DNA from 2 places in the Caballeronia sp. LZ016 genome. Region 2 is predicted to be linked to the other one. Evidence: riboswitches for the same ligand, from Rfam matches in the RefSeq annotation. Region 2 holds a riboswitch; the other holds the start of a gene.
What was found. Region 2 has a riboswitch for cobalamin ahead of cobW (cobalamin biosynthesis protein CobW). Riboswitches for the same ligand answer to the same signal wherever they lie in the genome.
Positions count from the first base shown of each region.

Region 1 (3,406 bases), on a different contig from region 2:
GCGGTCCGGCCGCGTCCTTAGTTCCGATTCCCGGCGAGCCGTTCGGTAATAAAACGCCACTGCGCATCCGTGACAGGCGTGATCGACAGCCGGTTGCCGCGCGCGAGCACCTGCATGTCGGCGAGCGCCTCGTGTGCGCGCAAATCTGCAAGCGAAATGAGCGGGATCTTCCTGACGAAGCTCACGTCGACGAGCAGCCAGCGCGGCGTGTCCGGCGTGGACTTCGGATCGAAGTAGGGGCTTGTCGAATCGAACTGCGTGGGATCGGGATAGGCCGTCGACGCCACCTTCGCGATGCCCGCGATACCCGGCTCCGGACAGCTCGAATGATAGAAGAGCACGCCGTCGCCGACTGTCATCTGGTCGCGCATGAAGTTGCGCGCCTGATAGTTGCGCACGCCCGTCCACGGCAAGGTTTTCTTCGGCGCGTGCGCGAGATGATCGATGCTCGCTTCGTCCGGTTCGGACTTCATCAGCCAGTAGCGCATGAGGGAGCAGCAAGAGTCGACGATGCAAATGAAAACGGCATCGGTGAAAACCGATGCCGTCTGGGTAAGGTCCCCGCCTCAGCCGCTAGGCCGGCATCCTGAACCTGGGTTCAAGATTGGTCGCGGTAAGCAACACTTCGGGTACATCAGACTAAGTGACGCGCGCGCCCGTGTTACAAGGTTCCGCAACCGTGCCAATGTGACATTGGTTCAAGGAATATATGACCTTGGCGCACCAGGCAGGGAAACATCACTCTACACCAATCATTTGCCTTATGCAGCCCCCGGCCATCGATCGCGCGGTATCTTTTTTTCATTGACACCGCGAGGGTGATTAGATCAACCCATCATGCAGATAACCTGCACTTACTGCACTTCGTACTGCGCGATGACCGCGCCCAACTGCTGGTTCATCGAGTGCACCGTGCGGCGAATTTCTTCGGCGGGGAAGGCCTCGCCGTGACGCACGCTTTCCTGCAGACGCAGCAATTCGGACGCCAGCGACAGCGCGGCCATCACTGCGATGCGGTCCGTGCCGCGCACGCTGCTTGCATTGCGGATCTTGTTCATTTCCGCATCGACGCGGGCGACCGCTTCGCGCAACGCGGCTTCCGTTTCAGGCGAGCACGCGAGGCGATACGGTTGCCCGAGGATGGATACTTCGATCTGCGTGGTCGTCATGCCTTCTCTCCGTGATGGTGAGCGCCCTGCATCTCTTCCGCATGCGCATGTTCGTGCTGCGCGCCGCGCGATGCGTGCTTTTCGGCTTCGGCGTTGAGAAGGTCCAGTTGATTGTCGCTTTCCGCGTGCTGCGTCTTGCCGCGCGGCAGTTTTTCGAGGATGGCGTTCAAGCGCACCTGAGCGTCGTCGATCTTCGCGGAGAGCGAGTCACGCTCGGCTTGCAATGCGTCGCGCTCGCTTCGCACCTGCACGAGTTCGTCCTGTACGCCCGCGTAGTCGGCGCGCAATTGTTCGAGTTGCGCTTCCAGCGCGAGACGCGCCTGATTGTGGCGCTCGCTGATCTTGATCAGCCGGCCGATGTTTCCTGACAGTGATTCGAGTTCGTTGAGCATGTGCTGCGTCCTCTAAAGACCTGGCATTTTAGCGCGGTTCAAAGCAGCGTCCGATAATTGTCTCGTTTCGAGACGTAACAACCCCGGAACATGCGTGCATCGCCATGCATTCGTGTGTGGAAAGAGCGAGCGTGCGCGTTGATTGCAAGCGGCTGGGACGGCGCGCGTTCTTGACGGCCCCGATGCCCGCTCCTAAACTTGCCGCACTTTTGGTGCTCGCGTCCGCTTCTCTCGCGGATGCAGTCAAACGGGAAACAGGGAGCGAAGTCCACGGCGCATGACCGGGACGCGTCAACCTGTGCTGCCCCCGCAACGGTAAGCGACCGCAACGCAAGTTGCAAGTCGTCCCTCGCACGTTTCTCGCGTCGCATCGCATGGTTCATCGTCATGCGTGCGCCCTGCAGGAAGCGTGTCGACGCCACTGCGCGCCATGCGCGGGAAGGCGGGACGAAGCGTCGCCAGCCCGGATACCGGCCAATCGTCCAGCGCGTCCATGTCATGACGACCGGCGCGCGCGTCGCGCACAGACCTCGCGGGGAGCGGGGCACGCGCCAGCCCCGAACTGGAAGTCTTCACGCATGGTTCCATCTCCGTCCGGCACGAGGCGTCGCGCCGTTTGCGTTGCGGCGTGCGCCGCGTTCAGCGTGCTGCCGGTGCAATCCGCGCATGCCGATGCCGCCGATGCCGCCGCCCAAACACTCGCGCCCGTCGTCGTGACCGCGACGCGCAGCCCGCAGCCGCTCGCCGATTCGCTTCCGCAGACATCGCTCTTCGACCAGCAGGACATCGCCGACACCAACGCCGACGATGTGCTCGGCCTCATCGCGCTCGCGCCCGGCGTGCAGATCACCCGCAACGGCGGGCCAGGCGCGAATTCGGGCGTGTACATACGCGGCGCGGCGTCGTCGCAATCGCTCGTGCTGATCGACGGCGTGCGCGTGGAGTCGGTATCGCTCGGCGCGGCGCAGTTGTCGCAGCTAATGCTCGATCAGACCGATCGCGTCGAAGTCGTGAACGGCAATGTATCGGCGCTGTATGGATCGAATGCGATCGGCGGCGTCGTGCAGATCTTCACGAAAGAGGGCGATGCACACCCGCCGCGCTTCCACTTCGAAGCCGAGTACGGCAGCTATCACACGCAGCGTCAGTCGGCGGGCGTCGACGGCGCGCTCGACGCCGATGGCCGCACCACGTTCAGCCTCAACGTGTCCCGCGAAAAGACCGACGGCTTCTCGTCGATCGATCCCGCGCTTGCGCCCAATGCCAACCCGAACGCGAACGGCTATCTCAACGAAAGCGTCGCGGCGACGCTGCGCCACAAGTTCACCGACAAGTGGGACGCGGGCGTGCGCTTTTTGCAAGCGAACGGCGTCGACAGCTTCGACGATGCCTACGGCTCGCCGACCGACATCAACAAGACGCACGACCGCGTGCGCTCGGCGTCGGTGTTCGCGAACGGCAAGCTGACCGACCGCTGGACCACGCACTTCACGATGGCGCAGGGGCAGGACCGCGCGAACATCGAGCAGAACGGCGTCTATACGAGCCGATTCAACTCGGAGACGCATCAGTACCTCTGGCAGAACGACTTCAGGCTCGCCGATGCCCACAAGCTGCTGTTCGGCTACGAGCATCTCGATCAATCGCTCGATTCGGATCAGCTGAGCGCGCCGGACCGTCACGTGAATTCGGTGTTCGCGGGTTACGTGGGGCGCTTCGGCTCGAGCGAGGTTCAGGCGAACGTGCGTCACGACCAGTATTCCGATTTCGGCGGCGCGAACAGCTACTATCTCGGCTACGCCTACAGGTTCGATGCCCACTGGCGCGCGAGCGCGAGCTATGCGG
Region 1 covers NZ_JARTVY010000001.1:155,331-158,736, reverse strand. The annotation lists gene P9220_RS00755 (EVE domain-containing protein) at 18-488, opposite strand; RNA gene ssrS (6S RNA) at 555-737, opposite strand; gene P9220_RS00745 (cell division protein ZapA) at 855-1,169, opposite strand; gene P9220_RS00740 (ATPase) at 1,166-1,561, opposite strand; cobalamin riboswitch at 1,755-2,055, shown strand; gene P9220_RS00735 (TonB-dependent receptor domain-containing protein) at 2,140-3,406, shown strand, end outside.
Region 1: it holds a riboswitch for cobalamin, as region 2 does, so the genes downstream of both, P9220_RS00735 (TonB-dependent receptor domain-containing protein) here and cobW (cobalamin biosynthesis protein CobW) in region 2, are expected to answer to the same signal.

Region 2 (3,406 bases):
GCACAACCATCTGATATTCACCGCTTTCGATCATGCGGCGCGCTTCGTTCCATCCCTTGCGCGCGGTCGCCATATCGGCTTCGCGATTCTGGGTGTTCCACGTATAGCCATCGCCCATCGTGACGAAATCGCAGTTCGCTGCCGCGCCGAGAAAATCCCGTTCGGACGTATGCAACGCGCCCTTGATGAACTGCACGACGCCGAGCTTCATGCCGTGGCCGAGCACGCGCACCGCCATGCCGAACGCGGCTGTGGTCTTGCCCTTGCCATTGCCGGTATTCACGATCAACAGGCCCTTCTCGTGATCGGCGGCGGCCTGCTTCTTTTCATGGCCTTCCTTGCGACGCTGCGTCATCCGCAAATGCGATTCGGTGTCGGTTTTCATGGGGCGTTCTTGTCTGATGGCGCGTTCTTCATTGCGATCGCGACGGTCACGCCGCCGACGATGGTCTTTCCGAGTGCGAGCCGTCCGCCGCCGCTCGCCAATATGGCGCAAGGCTCGCACACGCCGTCGACATTCATGTGCCTGGCGGCTTGGCGAGAGTAATTCACCGGCGCTATAGCAATTTCTTCCGCGTTAAAAAAATGCAAAGCCAAACGATGACGCTCGCAAAACGCCAGCAGGCCAGCTTCGCATTCTTTAGCGTCGATGCTTGCGGCCAAGGCGATTTCATCGAATGAAAGCGCGGCTTCGTCGAGCGCCGTGCGTACGGCATGCTCGATGGCGTCTGCGCTCGCGCCTCGCCTGCAACCGATGCCGACTGCAAGATGGCGCCGGGTCGCGCTAATGGTCATCATCGAAAAGAAAATGGCGGCTTGCGCCGTGCATGCGTCCCTCGCGGATGCGCGGCGTTCGGCGAAGCGCGCCGCATGAAATCACGCAATGCGCTTCGTCCCCTGCGCTGGCCGGTATCCGGGCTTGCGACCTCATCGTGCGGCCTTCCCGCCTGCGCGGCAGTGGCATTTGAGCACCGTGCGCGGCATTGCATGGCACAAGCCGCCGGTCGCGTACCGTTGCGGGGACAGCACAGGCTGGCGCGTGATTCGTCCAGAAACACGGCTTCCTGTTTCCCGTTTAACTGCGCGTTGCGTTCGAACGCGCGAGCACCAGTCGCGGGCCAAAGATACCATAGGCGCTTCTTTAAGGCGCGTGTTTCCTTGACGCTCGTGTCCGCTAAGCCTAGACTTTCACGCAGTCTGGTGCTCGTGCGCGAGCTTCTTTTCGCGCACAGTCAAACGGGAAGCAGGGAGCGCTTAGCCATTTCATGCGTATGGCGTGCGCCAACCTGCGCTGCCCCCGCAACGGTAAGCGACTGGCGGTATCGGTATTGACGATACCGCGCATTGCGCTAAACGCCACTGCCAACGGCAGGAAGGCGGCGTAATGAGTCGCAAGCCCGGATACCGGCCAGACTTTCGCCAGGACCCATGCCGCGGGGATGCGGCTCGGTTCATGATCACGAAGCCGTGCGCCTTTCCCGTTCCATCCGCATTCGATGCCTCGAGCGGCGCCGCGCACGCACACACGCCACGGAGCAACAATGCAAACCCGCAAGATTCCCGTCACCGTCGTGACCGGCTTTCTCGGCAGCGGCAAGACTACCTTGATGCGCCATATCATGTCGAATGCGCAGGGCTTGCGCCTGGCGGTGATCGTCAATGAGTTCGGCGAGCTCGGTATCGACGGCGAGATTCTGAAAGGCTGCGGCATCGGTTGCGATGACGAAGCGGCGTCTGCCGACCGCAATCTCTATGAGCTTGCGAACGGTTGTTTGTGCTGCACGGTGCAGGAAGAGTTCTACCCCGTGATGGAGCAATTGCTGGAACGGCGAGACCGCATCGACCATGTGCTGATCGAAACGTCCGGTCTTGCGTTGCCGAAGCCACTCGTGCAGGCGTTCAACTGGCCGTCCATCAAGAATGCGTTTACCGTCGATGCCGTCATCACCGTCGTCGATGGTCCCGCTGCTGCAAGCGGACAGTTCGCGGCGAATCCCGCTGCAGTCGATGCACAGCGCAAGGCCGATCCGAATCTGGACCATGAATCGCCACTGCATGAATTGTTCGAGGATCAGCTTTCATCGGCCGATCTGGTGATCGTGAACAAGACGGACCTGATGGACGCTGATGCGTTCCACAAAGTCGAAACACTCATACGTCCCGAGATTCCGCCGCAAGTGAAGATCGTCCCTGCACAAATGGGCCGGCTCGATCTGCATGCATTGCTTGGCTTGCAATCGGCATCGGAAGAGTCGATTCATCTGCGGAACGACCACCATGGCTCAGTCGATGACGAAGGCCACGCGGATCATCACCATGACGAGTTCGATTCTGTCGTGGTTAAAGCGCGCATCGAGTCGCGCGAGCAGGCGATCGCTGCGTTGCAGACGCTCGTCGAGCAACATACCATTTATCGTGTAAAGGGCTTTGCGGCACTCCCCGGCGCTGCGATGCGTCTCGTCGTGCAAGGCGTGGGGCGTCGTTTCGACAGTTACTTCGATCGACGCTGGTCCGAAGGCGAAGCGGCGAGCCGTTTCGTGCTGATCGGCGAAGACCTCGATCAGCAGGCGCTTCAGGCCGCGTTCGACGCCGCGCTCGGTAATTCGCTCGTGCAGGCCTGACACGATGCATCTGCTACGCACGACGCCCGGCGGCTTCGTCGACGATGCCGCGGGCGTCATACGCATCGAACAGACGCGCGCGCCGATCGTCGTTCTGAGTTCCGCTGACACGACGCTCGCGCTGCTGGCCAGCGTGTTTCCGCGCCTTGAAGCCGGCTTTCCCGAAGTGCGGCTCGCTAATCAGTCGTTCTTGCGCCAGCCCGCATCGGTCGACTTTTATATCGACGATGTCGTGCGTCATGCGAAAGTGGTCATCGTCGATCACCTGGGCGGCGAATCGTACTGGCCTTATGGGATCGAGCGGCTGGTAACGCTTGCGAGAAGCGAGAAGCAAGTGCTCGCAATGTTCTCGGGCGATCTCACCGAAGACCCGAATCTGATCGCCAAGAGCACGGCCGATGCCGCGTTCTGCCGTGTGTTGTCGCGTTATTTGCGGGAAGGCGGTGCGCGCAACGCAGAGGCATTTTTGCGCGCGATCGCTCTTCATGCGCTCGGCTTCGGACGCGAGCCGCAGCCGCCGTGTCCATTGCCTCCTGTCGCGATCTATCATCCCGAGCGCGATATCGCCGTGATCGACGACTGGCGCGCGCGATGGACCGAAGGCGCGCCCGTCGTCGCGGTGCTGTTTTATCGCGCGCATCTGCAGGCGGGAAATACTGCAGTATTCGATGCGCTAGTCGAATCGCTCGAGAAAGAAGGCCTTAATCCGCTGCCGATTGCCATTTCATCGCTTAAGGAAAGCGTCAGCCGTGAAGTGGTTGCACGCTTGTGTGCGGAGCATCATG
Region 2 covers NZ_JARTVY010000002.1:537,816-541,221, forward strand. The annotation lists gene cobO (cob(I)yrinic acid a,c-diamide adenosyltransferase) at 1-385, opposite strand, end outside; gene P9220_RS15895 (cobalamin biosynthesis protein) at 382-798, opposite strand; cobalamin riboswitch at 887-1,127, opposite strand; cobalamin riboswitch at 1,182-1,428, shown strand; gene cobW (cobalamin biosynthesis protein CobW) at 1,542-2,621, shown strand; gene cobN (cobaltochelatase subunit CobN) at 2,626-3,406, shown strand, end outside.